DNA from 3 places in the Corynebacterium sp. MSK044 genome. Region 2 is predicted to be linked to each of the others. Evidence: predicted binding sites of a transcription regulator. Region 2 holds the regulator's gene; each other region holds the start of a gene.
What was found. The regulator LexA, encoded in region 2, represses DNA repair genes until DNA is damaged. The targets are predictions, from matches to a motif close to CGAACANNTGTTCG.

Region 1 (5,757 bases), on a different contig from region 2:
CTCAACCATGTTCTGGACACCCCGCAGGAGCCGGAGGTGAGCTTCCGCGACGACCCGCTGCGGATGCTGCGCGCGGCACGGTTTGTGTCGCAGCTTGGCTTCACGGTGAGCCCGCGCGTGAAGCAGGCGATGACGGATATGGCGGATGAGATTAACCGCATCACTGTTGAGCGCGTGCAGGCTGAGCTGGACAAACTCATGCTGGGCATCCAGCCGTGGGCGGGCATTGACCTGCTCGTGGAAACCGGCCTGGCGGACCACGTTCTGCCGGAGATTCCCGCGCTGAAACTGGAGCGCGATGAGCACATGCAGCACAAGGACGTTTACGCCCATTCACTGACCGTGCTGCGCCAGGCGACGGAGCTCGAGGACCCGGAAGAGGGCCCTGACCTGGTGCTGCGGTGGGCGGCGCTGCTCCACGACATTGGTAAGCCGGACACGCGTGAACTCCATGACGGTGGTCGTGTGTCTTTCCACCACCACGAGGTCGTGGGCGCGAAGCTGGCCCGCAAGCGTATGCGCAAGTTGAAGTACCCCAAGCACGTCATCGCTGATGTCAGCCAGCTGGTGTACCTGCACATGCGCTTCTACGGTTTCGGCGAAGGCCAGTGGACCGATTCCGCTGTCCGCCGCTATGTCACCGATGCCAGTGAACTGCTCCCGCGCCTGAACAAACTCGTGCGCGCCGACTGCACCACGCGCAACCCCAAGAAGGCCGCTCGCCTGCGCCGCACCTATGACCACCTGGAAAAACGCATCGCGGACCTCTCCGCCAAGGAGGACCTCGCCCGTGTCCGCCCGGACTTGGACGGCAACGAGATCATGCAGATCCTTGGCCTTAAGCCCGGCCCCGAGGTGGGTAAGGCCTGGAAGTACATGAAGGAACTCCGTTTGGAGCGCGGCGAGCTGGACCACGACGAGGCCGTCGCTGAGCTCAAGGCCTGGTGGGAGGCCAACCATGGCTGAGTTCTTCTACGCTGACCGCCTCTTCACCGCGCTTGAGCGCGAGGAGCCTGCCCCGGGCATGCTCATACTCGCCGCGCCGGGCATGCTGAGCGACGAATTCGCGCGCACCGTCGTCCTCATCATCGAACACAACCTGGAGCACACCCTCGGCGTTGTGCTCAACCGCCGCAGTGAGATCGCCGTGGCCAATGTTCTCACCGAATGGCTCGACTACGTTGCCAAACCTCAGGCGCTCTACCTTGGCGGGCCGCTTGGCCCCCAGGCCGCTATCGGTGTTGGCGTGACCACCGCCGGCACTGTGCTCGAGGAGCATCCGGAGTTCACCCGTCTGGCCAACCGCCTCGTCCACGTGGACCTACGCACCGATCCCACCACCCTCGACGGCCTGCTCGAAGGCGTGCGCATCTTCGCCGGTTACGCCGAATGGGAGCCCGGCCAGCTCGACGAGGAGATTGAGCGCGGCGACTGGTACGTCGCCCCCGCCCTGCCCTCCGACGTCATCGCCCCGGCCGGCACCGACCTGTACAGCGACATCATGCGTCGCCAGCCCATGCCCCTGCCACTGTTCTCGACGTTCCCGGCGGATATTGATGACAACTAGATCCGAAATCCGCGGCGGCATCCGCGACACCTGGCTCGTCGGCCTTGGCCTCATCCCACTCGGCCTCGCCTTCGGCTTGGTCATGGTCCAAGCTGGCTTCGCGTGGTGGTGGACACCGATCTTCTCCATCATCATCTACGCCGGCTCGATGGAATTCCTCGCCGTCCAACTCGTCTCCACCGGCGTCGGCCCACTGTCTGCCGCCATCACCGGCTTCATGGTCAACTTTCGCCACATTTTCTACGGCCTCACGTTCCCCCGCCACCTCATTTCTTCACCGCTCGGCCGCGCGTACAGCACCTATGCACTTACCGACGAGTCCTACGCCATCTCCTCCTCCCGCCCCCCAACCGCCCCCAACTCTGGTGCCCGTGTCCTGACCATTCAGATCCTGTGCCAGTTGATGTGGGTACTGCCCGGCATCGTGGGGGCGTTGTTGGGGGCGGCGATTCCGTCCTCAGTCATTGGCGTCGATTACGCACTGACCGCACTCTTCATCGTCCTGGCCTACGAGGCTTTCCGTGCCAACCCGGATTTCTCCCTGCCGCTGACCGCCACTGCGATCGCCGCGCTTCTCGCCGTGCTTGCTCCCAGCTGGCTCCTCATGGCCGGGTTGAGCGCCTACTTCCTCGTGCTCATCTTCCGTTATGCCCGGCCTGGCGTCGACAGGTCTCTTGAGCTCCGCGTCGGCCGTGATTCTTCGGGTGGTGAAAAGTAGTGGGGGTTTTTGGTCTGCCTGAGGGCGTCACCTTATCTATGGTCGCCGCGGTACTCATCCCCGTGGCCATCGTCACCGTTTTACTGCGCGCCCTCCCCTTCTCTTTCCTCCGCCTCCTCAAAGGCAGCCCGTTCATTGACTTCCTCGGCGCCACCATGCCCGTCGGTGTGATGACCGTCCTGGTCGTCTACACCTTCTCCACCATCGCCCACGACGCTGCCGTCCCCCATGGCCTGCCCGCTGCCCTCATGGCCGGCGCTGTCACTCTCGCTCTTCACGCGTGGAAGCGCCGCGCCGGGCTTTCCATCCTCGCCGGCACCGCCGCCTACATGGTGTTGGTGAATCTGGTGTTTTAAAAACCCCGGGACTTTTTGCCCTGGGCGCTATCATCATCACTTGAACCCTCACTCAAAGGAGATACCCATGAAGCGTCGTTTCATCGCTGCCGGCCTTGCAGCCGCCACCGCCCTGTCCCTGTCCGTCGCCCCCGCCTACGCTATTGAACTCCCAATGACCTCCTCCTACGAGTCCAGCAGCGAACGGATCGAAAAGCGCCTGAAAGACGCTGATAAGTCCGGCAACAAGAAGGAGCTTCGTCGTGCTATGAGCAGCGCCGCAGCCTTTGAAAAGCTCATGGAGCCTTTTAAAGAAAACGACTTCAACAACTCGTACAAGATCGGCACCACCTTTGACATTCTGCTTGGCACCGGCGTTGCCGCCGCGCTCCTGGCTCTCCTTGGCGGCGCTGCCTTCCAGCAGGGCCTGATCTAGCTCCCGTTCTAAAAACCCCGGCACCTTTTGGCCTGAACTTACCCCGACCATTTCTCCATGCTCGAACTGAGTGCGGAGGGGGTGGTTGGGGTTTTGGGCTTTCTGGGGGCGTCGATAAGCAAATGGCGCCTTGAGCTGCGATGAACTTTTCATGAATGCGCTGCTTGATTGGCTGATCGGCCATAAGCTGTTCCCGCCTGAAACTGCTGAAAGGAACGCCGATGAAGCGGCGTATTCTTGGCATCGCCTTGTCTGCCTGCGCCCTGGGTGGCGTGGCTGTGCCGGCGCACGCGGGGGTTACTCGTCCGGTTGATCAGCGCAGTTCCGTGAAGCCGCTGTTTGAGCTCAGCTCACCTGCGCACAGCTTGCAGTACTGGTCTTTTGCCACGGATGAGCAGCTGAAAGAAAAGTGGGATGCGGCGGTGCGCATGGGTTTCTTCTTCCCCGTGATTGAGCAGATTTATGGCCTTAAGATCGGCGACGTCACCTGGTAGGAACGTCAGGCGGCGAATGAGGCCAAGTTTGAGGCGAAGCCGACTGCGAATGAGGTGCTTGGCAGCTCGCTGAAGTGGGACGTCGCGCGCGGGAACCAGTTGGGTACGGCGTTGAACTGGTGGATCGCCCTCAGCGTGATTGGCATTGTGCTGACTGTTGGTGTTGCGGCGGTTCTTGGTGGTGCTTTTGATCAAGTGCAGGGGCTTTAACGCTGCTTTAGGCCCCGTTTTCCACAGAATTTCACCTGCGTTGACTTCGGTGTTGTGGATAAGTGTTCGAGAATAGGGTCTATTTGAGGCTTTGTGGCAAGGGGCGTGTCGCACCCATGTGAAAGTATGTTCGCATGTGCTCAAGGTGAGCGCATAGCAACGACTTCACGTGGGAAAGGGGGCGACATGAGTGCACCGGTAAAAACGCCGAGTTTTGCCACGGAGAACCCGTCCGATCCGGTCGCGCAAGCGCATTGGGCACTCCGTAAAGCCGAGTATGAGCTGTTCAAAGAGTATGCCGAGGGCGACCGTGAGTTGGTGGACAGCCGCGACTTCGACCAGGAGTACGCGCGGTTATCCAAGTCCACTGGCATGCCAAAGTGGCAGGTAGACCATGCTGTCATGGCCTACCTGGCCCTGCGAGAGCTACCGCGCTTGCGGGAGTTGCAGCGGGAGTTTCAGCGCTTGGACCTGCCGCGATTGAAGGCTTTGAGCGACGCGATGGACAGCTTCGGGGAGAATGCCACGTCGGAGGTCTACGCCGCGGTAGATGAAGTGATGGTGGAGATCTTCACCCCGCACCGCCAGAACGCCGCGCTGCCTACGGTGAGCACCATCAAAAGGAGAATTAACAAGCTCATCGCGGACTTCGACAACGCGGCGGCGTTCTGCCCCGAGAACCGCAAGGAGCGCGAGGAGCGCCCCAAAGAGATCCCGCCGGGCTCATGTGAAGTCACCTTCCACAACGGCCGCGTGGGCGCTCATGCCAGCGGGATGACCGTGATGGGCGACATTGCCACGATGGCGATGACGAGAGCGATTATCGACGGTACTGCGCGCACCCACGGTCTCACCCTCGAAGAGACGGTGCTCAAGCTCCTCACAGGGGAGATCACCCCGACGGGCAACGCCACCGTGAGCGTGTACGCGCCCAAAGGACCTGACGGTTCGGTGGATCTGACCAAGTCCGTGTTCTTCCCCGGCTTCGGCTGGACCAACGCGGTGGGCACGGAGAAGTTCCACTCGCTGGCTGGGCTGAACGGGTTTGAGACCAAAAACCCCGCCACTTTTGTGGACCTCGACTCCACCGCCACGCACACCGTCAACGGGCACGCCGCACCGGAGAAGGTCAAGGAATTCGTGCGGATGCGCGACGGCCACTGCATCTTCCCCGGCTGCACGGTCCCTGCCCGACGATGCCAGCTCGACCACCGCATCCCCTTCGAAGAAGGCGGCCCCACCACCGCCTCAAACCTCTACTGCCTGTGCCAAAAGCACCACAACGTAAAAACCGATAAAAGGGCCTTCTACCTGCCCGATCCCTTCACTGGCGACATCGTGTGGCTCTTCGCAGACGGCACCTACGCCATCACCAAACCTGCGGGCTTCGTCGGCGACCAGGTCACACCAACAGCACCGCGCTGGGTCTCTACGCTCAGCCAAGTCCGCCGCCACAAGCAAAAAGTCGCCCACTTTTACGCAAAAGCACACAAGCTTATCGACGCCTACGAGGCCGGCACCCCCTACCCCACCACCATCGAAGCGCTGGAGAAACTCGAACAAGAATACGGCCTCAAGTTCCCCTTCGCCCCTGAACCGCCAGTTCAGGAGCCTGATCCGGACTACGAGCCACCGCCGGAGGACGACGAGGTTGAGGAGGAGGAGGAGGGTGCCTAGGTGCCTAAAGCTCCGGGAACTTCGCGCGGGCCTCCGCCCAGAGTCCCTCAAAGTGGTCCGCGGTGACGTGTTCAGCCTCGATGCCTTCGAACTGGTCGTAGGTGTCCGGGTGCGGGACGGTGTCGAGGGGGCGGTTGGCATTGCCGATGACGCGGCCCGCGATAAACGCCCCCGTAATGGCGTGGTCCGGGGTGAGCTCAATCATGCGCACCATGCGACACTCGTGGGGGTTGAGCTCAACGAGTTCGGCGATGTTGACTACGGAGCCAGCGCCCGGGATCGTCAGTGTCGTGCGGACAAAAAGTGGCGGGGTTTTTGGT
Region 2 (5,757 bases):
GCCCGAAACTGTGACCACGGACATTGAAGGCAATAACGTTGATGCTTTCCCTGCCTTGGAAGCAACCAAGGACGGCGTGCGCGTCAAGGTATTCCCCACTAAAGCTGCTGCCGATGCCTCGATGGTCACGGCCACACTGGCCATGCTCATGCGCCAGATCTCCGTATCCCCAACGCAGATGACCAAAGGCCTTCCACTACGCCAACGCGTTGCCGTGGATAAATATCCCCACGGTGGTGCCACTGGGCTCGTCGAAGATGCACGCATCGCCGCCATCCGTGATCTGATGTTTACCCACGGCGGACCGGTGCGCACACCTGAGGAATTCGATGCCTTACTTAACAAGGTGAAACCCGAGGTTCCTGGTGCCGTGCGACGTGCTGTCGTCGGCATCGCAGGCGGTGTCGCCGAATACATCAACATCGCAGCTGAACTGAACAAGTGGAGTGGCCCAGCCATTGATGACATTAAGGCTCAAATGGCCTTCCTGTTACCAAAAAACGCCATCACCATCCACGGCATGGAACATCTGCAGCACCTGCCGCGCTATTTGTCCGCAGTACAGATGCGCCTGGATGAGATGAACCACGATCCTGACAGGGATGCGGACCGCCAAGCCGTGATCGATGACGTCAAGGCGTATCTTGATGCCAAGCTCGCTCGCCTACCCAAGGGGGCAGAAAGATCAAAGCCAGTCAAAGAGATTCTCTGGCGCATCGAGGAACTACGCGTCAGTCTTTTCGCGCAGCGTCTGGGCACATCCAAACCGGTGAGCCCACGGAGGATTGAAAAGATGGTAGATAAGCTCTAAAGCTCATCAATGCCGCGATCGCGGCGACGCATCAGCCGGATCTCCGATTCGAAATCATCGGCACTTTCGAAAGACTTGTATACCGACGCGAAGCGCAGGTAAGCCACCTCATCGAGCGCCCGCAGGGGCTCCAGGATGGCAAGACCAATGTCATTGGAAAGAACTTGTGAGCTGCCTTGTGCACGCACAATCTCTTCCACCTCTTGGGCAAGACGTTTCAGGGCATCATCTGAAACATCACGGCCCTGGCACGCGCGACGCACACCAACAATCAGCTTGTCTCTATCAAAGGGCTCACTGACACCATTTCGTTTGACCACAGTGAGGATGGCTTTTTCAACCGTGGTGAACCGGCCCCCACACGCGGTGCACTCACGTCGACGACGAATAGCAGAACCCGCGTCTACGAGACGTGAGTCCGAGACACGGGAATGATCGTTATGGCAGAAAGGGCAATGCACAGGAGAGGATTCTACTCTCTCCGTGCACGTCATATCTAGCTGCTACGCAGCTGCACCGGCCTAGCGGGCACTTATGCTGGCAACCACATCATTCGTTGCCGCAGCAGCCGGATCGATCTCCCCACCGGAGAAAGCACCCCCGAGTGCAGAGCCAATGAAAAGGCTAAGGCCCAACAGAATGCCCATGGCAATAGTGCCACGCTTTTCACGGCGATCTTCAATGTTTTCGAAAGCCCCCGCAGTGTCAGCAGCAGCCCGGTAGCGGGTTAGACTTTCCTTTCGATCAGACTCTCCCAACGTTCGAACATTGGCAACATGTTGGCGCCGAGCACGGGTGTCGTTGATGTCCCATACATCCGCCGGCTGGACGGTGCGGCGAAGATCGTTACGTACAATATCAGCGCTGTGAGGTCGTGCGATAGAGATTGTCATGATGGTTCCTTTCTGTTCTGCCTACGATTCTACGAACCGGTGAGACATGTTCGATTAACTGCTTCGCTCAACTGTTCGATAGCTTCTATGTTCGATTTATAGCAACTGGAGAAAACTTTGTCCACACGTAGCGGAAAAATATCGAACAAATTTGCTTACTCGTGGTAGAAACGAGAAGTGAGGGAACTCATTAGAAACAAACAAGACTCTTGCAAAGGCACCCATCAAGGAAGGACAACAAGACATGGCCAAGAAAGAAGACAAGAAGCCAGACGTTAAAACTTTGACTGACCGCCAGCGCCGCATCCTGGAAGTTATCCAGGACGCTGTAGTGTTGCGTGGCTATCCGCCAAGCATCCGAGAGATCGGCGATGCTGCAGGACTTCAGTCCACATCGTCTGTGGCCTACCAGCTCAAAGAGCTTGAGAAGAAGGGCTTTTTGCGCCGTGACCCGAACAAGCCTCGTGCAGTGGACCTGCGCCACCTCCCCCACACCGGGCGGAAACCAAACAAGAAGGATACAAACGTTCCGGAAGAGGCAGCCGCACCGCGATACATCCCCGTGGTTGGCCAGATCGCCGCTGGCAATCCCATCCTGGCGGAAGAGAATGTCACAGAGTACTTCCCTCTCCCATCAGAACTCGTCGGCGACGGCGACCTGTACCTGCTTCAAGTCGTAGGCGAGTCCATGCGTGACGCCGGCATCTTGGATGGAGATTGGGTTGCAGTGCGCACTCAGCCAGTCGCGGAGGAAGGCCAATTCGTCGCTGCACTCATCGACGGTGAGGCAACGGTGAAGGAGTTCCACAAGGACTCCACCGGCGTGTGGCTGCTTCCCCACAATGATGCTTTTTCACCCATCAAGGGCGACGAAGCAGAAATCATGGGCTTGGTCGTCTCTGTTTTCCGCAAGCTCTAACCCACCCTCACGGGGGTGAAACGGGCTCAGGCAGAACTAACCGGGCCCCGTTTTCACTTCACGCGTACATAATGAGGATTTGTTAGCATCCCCCGCATTCAAGGAAGTCCCATGTACGCCGAGGAGCGTCGCCGCCAGATCGCATCAATGACCGCAGTTGAAGGCCGCGTGAACGTCACGGAATTGTCTGAGCGTTTTGATGTCACTGCTGAAACTATCCGCCGGGACCTCGCGGCCCTTGACCGCGACGGTGTGGTGCAGCGTGTCCACGGTGGTGCCGTGTCGACCCAGTCCTACCTCACTGCCGAGTTCCCCCTTCAAACCCGCTATCGTTCGGCAGCCACAGCTAAATCCGCCATCGCTCGGGCCGCATTAGATTTTCTGCCCGCGCCTGGCGGTTCGGTTTTCCTTGACTCTGGCACGACGATTAACACACTTGCCGGGTTGATCAAGGACCGGCCTGAAGCACCTTCTTTGTCATTCGTTACCAACTCACTGCCGATCGCTCTCGACCTGTCGAGCCTGGGCACCCTTGATGTCCAACTGCTTGGCGGGACTGTTCGTACGATTACACAGGCTGTCGTCGGTGATACTGCTTTGCGCACTTTGGCTCTTTTGCGCGCGGACGTAGCTTTCATTGGTACTAATGCGTTAACGGTAGACCACGGCCTTTCCACCGCGGACGCACAAGAAGCGGCGGTGAAATCCGCGATGGTCACTAACACCCGTAAGGTCGTGGTGTTGTGCGACTCCTCAAAGCTGGGCACGGATTACCTTGTGAGCTTCGCGCCCCTTGATTCCATCGATGTGGTGATCACCGACTCTGATGCACCGGCGTCCTACGTGGATGAGCTAACAGAACGTGGCATCAACGTCATCCAAGCAGGTTAAGGCGGACCAGAAACAACTAGCCCGTCCGTCGCATGGGTTTAACCCCGGTTCTAGCACGCCGTAGATACGGCATCGGGCATACTCGGGCAGAGGAGTTTTCTCGCTCCACCCCACCTACGACTTTGAGGGGTCAGCCGCCCGTGATTTTTACTTTCACGCCGAATCCAAGCGTTGATGTCACCTTCACCGTGGACAACTTCACCGCCGGTGAAGTCATCCGCGTGCGCGCCCGTTCCCGTGAACCCGGTGGCAAAGGAATCAATGTTGCCCACACGGTTCTAAAAGCTGGAGAATCCACGCTGGCATTGGCTCCAGCACATGAAACTGATCCTTTTGTTGCCCTTGCCCATAAGGCAGCGATCCCTCTTCACACCATTGCGGTGGAGGGACATGTGCGCGCAAACTCGACGATTACTGACGCTGCTGGGGTAACCACCAAGCTCAATGAACAAGGCGCACGCTTAACACCGGCAACCATCGCTGCTCTCGAAGAAGCGGTAGCAACCCATGCACCTAAGGCAAACGCGGTCGTCCTCGCTGGTTCTTTACCGCCAGGCGCTCCTCGCGATTGGTACTCCACGTTGGTAGCTATCGTGCGCAGAGCTAATCCGGATGCGCTCATCGCGGTGGATACCTCGGATGAACCATTGATTGCATTGGGTGAAGGTCTGGAGGACTCCACGCCGGACATTATTAAGCCAAACGGTTACGAGTTGGGGCAGCTCGCAGGTGTTGATGGGCAAACACTCGAAGACGCAGCGGCGCGAGGGGATCTAGCCGCCGTCGTGGAGGTCGCCCAGTCCGTCGTGTCCCGTGGCGTGCCCGAACTCCTCGTCACCTTTGGTGGTGCGGGTGCATGCTTGGTCACATCTCGTGGCGCGTGGGTTGCCACTCCCCCGCCAGCACACGTTCGTTCCACGGTGGGCGCGGGTGATAGCGCGTTGGCTGGCTACGTTCTTGCACGGATGCGCGGGCAAGATTATCCGGAAGCACTCCGCCATTCCGTGGCTTATGGCACCGCTGCTGCCTCTAACCCAGGCACTGCCATCCCCACCCCGGATGACTTGGATCTGGCACGAACTGTTGTGTCAGTCTTCCCCAGCCACGATGGGAAGTAATCCACGATGAGCAGCTCTACTATCTCGACTGAACTGGTGGCGCTGGATGCGGATTTCGGCAGCACACCGGCGGACGTTATTGGTCACCTAACCGAGATCGTTGCCACTGCCGGCCGCACCGATAAACCGGACGTTTTGGCCAATGCCGCCATCACCCGCGAAACACGAGCGGGCACCGGTGTAAACGGCCGAGTAGCTATTCCCCATTGCCGCACTGCTGCTGTCACGGAACCTACACTCGCCTTTGCCCGTCTTTCGCACCCCGTGGACTTCGCTGGGCCTGACGGTGACGCGGACCTCGTCTTTCTCATTGTCGCCCCAGAAGGCGGTAACAAAGCTCACCTGCAGATTCTGTCCAAGCTAGCTCGGGCACTTGTTCGTGGGGAGTTCACTGAAACACTCCGTCATGCGCAAACCCGCGAGGACGTTGTAAACGTTGTCAATGAGGTACTCAGCGCAGAGGTGAAGAAGGCAGGGATGCGCGGAGCTGCTGCTAAACCTAGAAAGCGCATCGTTGCTGTGACCTCGTGCGCGACAGGCATTGCGCACACGTACATGGCGGCGGATGCACTCGAACACGCTGCACGTGGCCGCGATGATGTGGAGCTGCGCGTTGAAGCACAAGGGTCTTCGGGCAGGAGACCTGTCACCCCAGAGTTCATTGCCAATGCGGACGCCGTGATTTTTGCCCACGATGTTGCCATCCACGAGCCCGAACGCTTCGCCGAAAAACCACTAGTCAATGTCTCAGTCAAGCGCGGTATCAATGACCCGAACGCCTTGATCGATGAGGCAATCGCGGCGGCAAGTAACCCACATGCACCTCGAGTGTCAGCTACCAACACTCACACTGCACCAGCCGGAACGGGTTGGCTCAAACGCATCCAGCAAGCCATCCTGACTGGTGTTTCCTACATGGTGCCCTTCGTTGCGGCCGGAGGTCTCTTACTCGCACTCGGCTTCCTCATCGGTGGCTACGATGTAGCCCACGGCTGGCACGTCATTCCGGTCACTTACTCACCCACAAACTTGCCGGGCCATGAAGTGCTTATCGACGGCAACCTCACCGCCTTCACCCACTCCGGCTGGGCCCTCTACCTCGGCGCGATTTTCTTCGCCATTGGA
Region 3 (5,757 bases), on a different contig from region 2:
AAATCATTCATGTCACCGGTGACCTCAATCTCTACCGGGAACAAAATTCCAGAGTTCTTCGATTTCCCCTGCCCCTGCTGCATCGCACGCGCCGCCGGATCTTCCCCCTCAGCCATCGGCGCAATTTTGCGTACGCGCCCCTCGAACTTCTTATCGCCGGTCACCGGAGTGGTGAACTCCACCCGATTGCCTTCTTTCACCCGTGCCACGTCAGTCTCACGCACGTTCGACTTAATCAGCAGGCGTGAAGCGTCCGCAATAGTCAGCAAAGCTCCACCCGCCGGAGCGCCCTCCTGCGCCTCGATCTTGGTCACAACACCATCCATCGGTGCGTAGATCTCACGCTCTTCCATCTGGTATTCAAGGGAGCTCATGTTTTCCCCCATGCCAGGAGGCATACCTTGCTGCGCAGCCAACTGCTCTTCAATAGCAGCCTGAGCCTCGTTCTGGCCTTCTACACGGCCCTGCTCATGTGCTTCCACGAGAGCTTGTTCAATCTCCTCCCGGCTTGGCCCTGGAGCAGGTGCAGGTGCCGGTGCCGGCGGCGGTGGTAGTGGAGCTCCCTGCGGGAAGATGGAGCTAATGCTGTCATGGATGGCTTGGCCGGCATCCTGAACCGCACGTTGGACCTGACCGACAGCAGCCGTCATCGCGATTGGTTCACCGGAGGCATTCAGCTGGCGTTCAATGGAGGAAGTATCCATGGTCACCAGCAGTTGTCCCTGCTTCACGCGGTCCCCGACCTGCACATGTACGGTCCCCACCGGAACTGACAGGGTGCTGGAAATCGCCGCTGTGCGTACCGGCTCGACGGTGCCATCGACGACGATGCTGTTCACTACGGCTTCGTGTGTGGCCACTGAGTAATCGCCAGCAGAGACACCCTCCTTTGCGTCCATGTCCCCCGCACCACAAGCGGTGGCCAAGAACAGAGACGAAGCCATAGCCAGGGACAACCCAGCTCGACGTGCCCACATGGTGCGTTGAGATGACAAAATGATTCTCCACTTCAGGGGGTGTGAACAAACTTACTGAAGAGACTTTACACGCCACCAAACTTAAGATGGAAGACTCATTCGTCGCTCCATGCTGAGGTCTTGGACCGTGGGCCGATCATCCATGGGGTCTTGCGGTGCCTCAAAGTCTGGGTCCGGCGCGGGCGGTGTTGGCGTTGGGTGGAAGGGGAAGGACATGTCGTACTTCGCTTCGATTTCTTCCAGTGCGCTCACACACTCGTCATAACTCCCACCCGATTCGTACTTATCCATGATCGTGTGAGCCAAGGCAAAGAACCGTGCGGAATTCCGCCGCAGCGCAAGAAGACCACGCAATGTTGTCTTCCACCGAGGTTTTTCTGCCAAGACTTGCTCTTGGATGAACCCTTCTGGCTCCGACTTCATGTAGGTCCCATCCGGCAGGAGCCAGATCACCTCTCCCGTCACGGGATCTGGCAGGTAGTACGCACGTTTATCGGTTTTTATGTTGTGATGGTGCTGACACAGGCAGTACAAATTATCTATTTCCGTCTGCCCGCCCTCACCGTAAGGGATTCGGTGTTCCATCTGGCAGTTTTCCGCCGGAACGTGACAGCCCGGCCACACGCACGTGCCGTCACGCCACCGAACCTTCGCCTTGATGTCTTCCGGCACCACGTATCCCGCCACTGCACGGTCCAGTTTCTCACTGTCCAAGTCCACGACCGTGCTGTCCGCATCCGCCATGAAGTGGAACATCGCGGTGCTTGGTGCGGTGGTCCAGCCGAAGTGCGGAATGTAAACCGAGGCAGAGCGATCGATCGATCCATCGGTGCCTTTGGGCGCGTAGCCGTAAATCACAGCCTTAGCAGGAGGAGCAATCTCCCCCGTCAGTAGCTTCAGGGTTGCATCAGCCAAGCTGAGTTTGTGTTCGCGCGCAGTTTCTTCCACGAATGCGCGAACAGAGGCCATCGTTGCGGAATCTCCGACGACGTTCATACGTGCATTGCCAACCTCTTCGTTCTCAGCACTGAATGAGACATTGCAGTGCCCCGGTGGCACGGCCCCCTCCTTCTGCTCGCGTTCTTTCTTCTTCTTTGAGCAGTAATCAATATTCGGATCGAACGATGCCAGGAGCTTCTTCATCCTGTTTTTAATCATCCATGGCGTAGGCAACTGCTGGTTTGCCGACGTTGGGCTAAAAAGCCCCGCCAAAAGCTCATCAAACGCCGCCAGCATCTCATCGGTGATGTCATTCCCCAATCGGGCCAACTGATTATCAATGGTGATCAAGCGGGACAGATCCAGCCGTTGAGTTCTCCTTTGAAGATCCCGCAGCATCGGCAGTTCCTGGAGGCGCATGTAGGCACACATGGCGTTCTCCACCGCCTTTTTGCCCATCCCCGTGACTGCACTCAACTTGGCTATCTCCACATGAATGTCATCACTCGAGCCGGCAAAGTCCTGACCATCCTCGGCATACAGCCCGAAGATGCCGAACTGACACTGCCGCAACAGCAATGCGTATTCCGCAATTTGACTGTCCGGACACTCGGTGGCAAAGAATGCCTCTTCCTGCTCCGGCCGGGAGTCCTCCCCGTCTCCTATGATCTGTTCCAATCGCTTTCGCTTGTCAGAAGCTGACACGATCTCACCCCCTTCTCCTTATTGTTTCCTAGACACAATCATACAGGAACGGGCGTTCGATACGCAAGGGCTAAAACAACATTTTTAAATATCTTTACGTCTAAACGTTCGAAGGAGTACGCACACCAAAAGTGCCCCACGCAGCATCGGGTGGAAGTACGTCGATGGTGGCGATGCGGGGGTCGGTCACAAGCGAACGCAAAGTGTTCCCGCCTTCCCACACCACGACGGCGATGAGTGGCTCGGAACCGAAAACCTGAGTCCGGTCCGGCATCTCCCCCACGGAGATCGGCGCCTTATCAGCAACGATGATCTGGTTAACGCGGCGCACATCCTCCAGCAGGTCAGCTGCATCAGCCGGATCGAGGGGCGAAGCAAAGGTGATCAAAGCAAAAGCGGGCTCATCGGCTTCCTCAAGCGATGCCTGGGCACGCTGTTCATACTCCCTCGCAGACTCACCGTTATCAGGGCCCAGCTGGTCCCCCATGGGGTGCGGGTCTATTCCGGTGTTCAGCCCCAGTAGATAGATACCAGCGAGACAAGCTAGGCAGCCGAGGGCAGCGATTACCTGTTTCACCCGCGGAGCACATCCACCGCATGTTGAAGGTCCGCTGGATAAGGGGACTCAACCTCCATCCATGTGCCTTTACCGGGATGCATGAATCCCAGTTTGGTGGCGTGCAACCACTGACGGTTCAAACCAAGGCGTGCGCCAAGTTTCGGGTCGGAACCATACATCGGGTCCCCCACGCACGGGTGCCCCACCGATGACATGTGCACGCGAATCTGGTGCGTGCGGCCAGTCTCCAGCTGAATTTCCAGCAGGCTCGCCTCGCGGAAAGCCTCCAGCACCTCATAGTGTGTCACTGAATGGCGTCCGTCCGACGTCACGGCGAACTTCCACCCGGAGGAGGGGTGGCGGCCAATCGGGGCATCAATCGTGCCCACGATCGGATCTGGAAGGCCCTGCACCACCGCGTGATAGGTCTTATCCACGGTGCGTTCCTTGAACGCGCGCTTGAGCACCGAATATCCCGGAATGGAATTGGCCACCACCATCACGCCGGACGTGCCCACATCCAGGCGCTGCACAATGCCTTTGCGTTCAGGTGGGCCCGCATCGGGCAGTTGAAACCCCATCGCATACAGCCCGCCCACCACAGTCGGCCCTTCCCACCCCAAGGTTGGGTGCGCAGCAACGCCGACTGGCTTATCGACGACGATGACATCCGCGTCCTCATACAAAATGGTCAGCCCCTCGACCAACTCTTCCTTCGGCATCGGGGGTGCCTTCGGCTCCGGTAGGGTCACTTCCAAGGTTTGGCCGGTGGCAAGGCGGGTGGATTTGGTGGCCAAGGAGCCGTCGATAAGCACATCGAGCTCGGCCGCGACTGTGCGCGAGACGCCGAATGCTTTGGCCACAGCGGCATCAACGCGCATGCCGTCAAGGCCTTCCGGCACGACGAGCGACCTGTACTTGCTCATTTCTCCCCCGTGAAAAACAGCGCGATGATGAATACAACGACGCCCACGTTAATGGCCATATCCGCAAAGTTGAACACCGCGAAAGAGCCAATGGAGATGTAATCCACCACATGCCCAAACCAAAAACTTGGGTCCCGGAAGAGACGGTCGATCAGGTTCCCCAACGCACCACCAGCGATGAGGGCAAGGCCGACGAGTTCCCATCGTGTTTTCAAGCGTGGCGCCGCGATGAGCGCGCCCACCACAAACACGAGCTGAATAGTGGTGAACAGCCACGTGGAATTACTGCCGAGGGAGAAGGCCGCACCCGGATTGAACACAAGAAGAAGCCGGAACCAGTCCCCGATCAGGTAAAAAGGTTCCCCTGGTGTCAGCGAAGACACCATGATCTGTTTGAGAATCTGATCGATGATTCCCACGGCGACCATGATGAGGGCCAGATACGTGCGCTTATGAGTGAGGGAGGTCATTGGCCCCTAACTCTAGTCGGCGGTAGGTTCAAGGAGTGAGTTTGCGTAGAATCACCGCCACTCTTCTTGTGGCCAGTGCCCTGACTGTCGCGGGTTGTTCCAGCACGGATCCGATCGAGGAGATCCCGGCTTTTGCCGTGGACAGCCCCGAAGTGTCCCTCATCTCAGCAGGTGAGGGACCCAAGGAACAGCTCGTCTATTCCTTCTCCCCACAAGAATCCGAGATCACTGTGTCCTACGCCGCACACCAAGGTGCCGTGGCAACGGACAAGGTGAGCGTGGATGCCCCCGCTGGCGGCGATGTGGAGCAGGTAACCCTGCCCCTGTCTGTTTCTGTGGTTGACGGCAACGTTGCTGAGTTCACGGTGGGTGAGCCGAAGCATTCCAACCTGGACACCGGTACCGAGGCGCTGACCGCTGAAGGTTTCCGCATGCGCTGGACCACCGATGTGCAGGGACAGATTGAGGACATCAAGCTATTGCCGCCAGAAGGCAGTTCCGATGAGGGGCGCGCCGTCATTGAGCGCGCGCTGCTGCAGATCATTTCCACCAACCCAGTATTCCCCGTGGAACCGGTGGGCGTGGGCGCTCAGTGGACGGTGGAAACGCGGACGCTGGGTGAGACAAACATGCGCCGCACCACCACCTACACGTTGACCTCCCGCGACGGAGACACAGCGGTGTTGGACGTGGAAGTCAACGAGGAGCCGGCGAAGAAAACCCTGGAGCTGGATGGTGAGGATAACCTGACTGCTGAAGAATGGTCCACCACATCACAAGGCACGATCACGGTGAATCTGACCAAACTTCTCCCCATCGCCGGCGAAAACGCTGCCACCACCCGCACTGTTTATGCTGGCCCAAACCCTGATTTCAAGGTGGTCCAAGACATGACCACTGCAACGACGTACAAGAAGTGATCTCACATGCGGCACACCCACATTGGTTTAGACGGAGTTTCCTTTAGCTATCCGGATGGACACCGCGTCCTCACCGACGTCTCCTTTGCGGTTCCTGCCGGATCAGTGACGGGTCTCATCGGGGAGAACGGCGCCGGCAAGTCCACGTTGTTGTCACTCATCAGCGGTGATCTGAAGCCAACCGCCGGCACGATCATCACCCCCGAGTTGACCGGGTTCATTGCCCAAGAAACGTCACTGCCGTTCAGTGCTCCTGCGCAA

Region 1: a site for LexA is predicted at 3,880-3,893, ahead of QP994_RS06490 (HNH endonuclease signature motif containing protein). Genes of this name have one in related genera too.
Region 3: a site for LexA is predicted at 2,667-2,680, ahead of QP994_RS00380 (HNH endonuclease signature motif containing protein). Genes of this name have one in related genera too.

What each region holds. Positions count from the first base shown of each region.
Region 1 is NZ_JASPJJ010000008.1:39,160-44,916, forward strand. It holds gene QP994_RS06455 (CCA tRNA nucleotidyltransferase) at 1-966, shown strand, start outside; gene QP994_RS06460 (YqgE/AlgH family protein) at 959-1,567, shown strand; gene QP994_RS06465 (AzlC family ABC transporter permease) at 1,557-2,285, shown strand; gene QP994_RS06470 (branched-chain amino acid transporter permease) at 2,324-2,641, shown strand; gene QP994_RS06475 (hypothetical protein) at 2,709-3,056, shown strand; gene QP994_RS06480 (hypothetical protein) at 3,278-3,550, shown strand; gene QP994_RS06485 (hypothetical protein) at 3,605-3,760, shown strand; gene QP994_RS06490 (HNH endonuclease signature motif containing protein) at 3,947-5,437, shown strand; gene QP994_RS06495 (hypothetical protein) at 5,442-5,757, opposite strand, start outside.
Region 2 is NZ_JASPJJ010000006.1:66,149-71,905, reverse strand. It holds gene hrpA (ATP-dependent RNA helicase HrpA) at 1-811, shown strand, start outside; gene nrdR (transcriptional regulator NrdR) at 808-1,272, opposite strand; gene QP994_RS05440 (hypothetical protein) at 1,333-1,704, opposite strand; gene lexA (transcriptional repressor LexA) at 1,949-2,623, shown strand; gene sugR (transcriptional regulator SugR) at 2,735-3,514, shown strand; gene QP994_RS05425 (1-phosphofructokinase family hexose kinase) at 3,655-4,632, shown strand; gene QP994_RS05420 (PTS fructose transporter subunit IIABC) at 4,639-5,757, shown strand, end outside.
Region 3 is NZ_JASPJJ010000001.1:79,225-84,981, forward strand. It holds gene QP994_RS00375 (efflux RND transporter periplasmic adaptor subunit) at 1-944, opposite strand, end outside; gene QP994_RS00380 (HNH endonuclease signature motif containing protein) at 1,059-2,621, opposite strand; gene QP994_RS00385 (hypothetical protein) at 2,722-3,108, opposite strand; gene QP994_RS00390 (RluA family pseudouridine synthase) at 3,195-4,106, opposite strand; gene lspA (signal peptidase II) at 4,103-4,576, opposite strand; gene QP994_RS00400 (DUF6263 family protein) at 4,618-5,496, shown strand; gene QP994_RS00405 (ABC-F family ATP-binding cassette domain-containing protein) at 5,503-5,757, shown strand, end outside.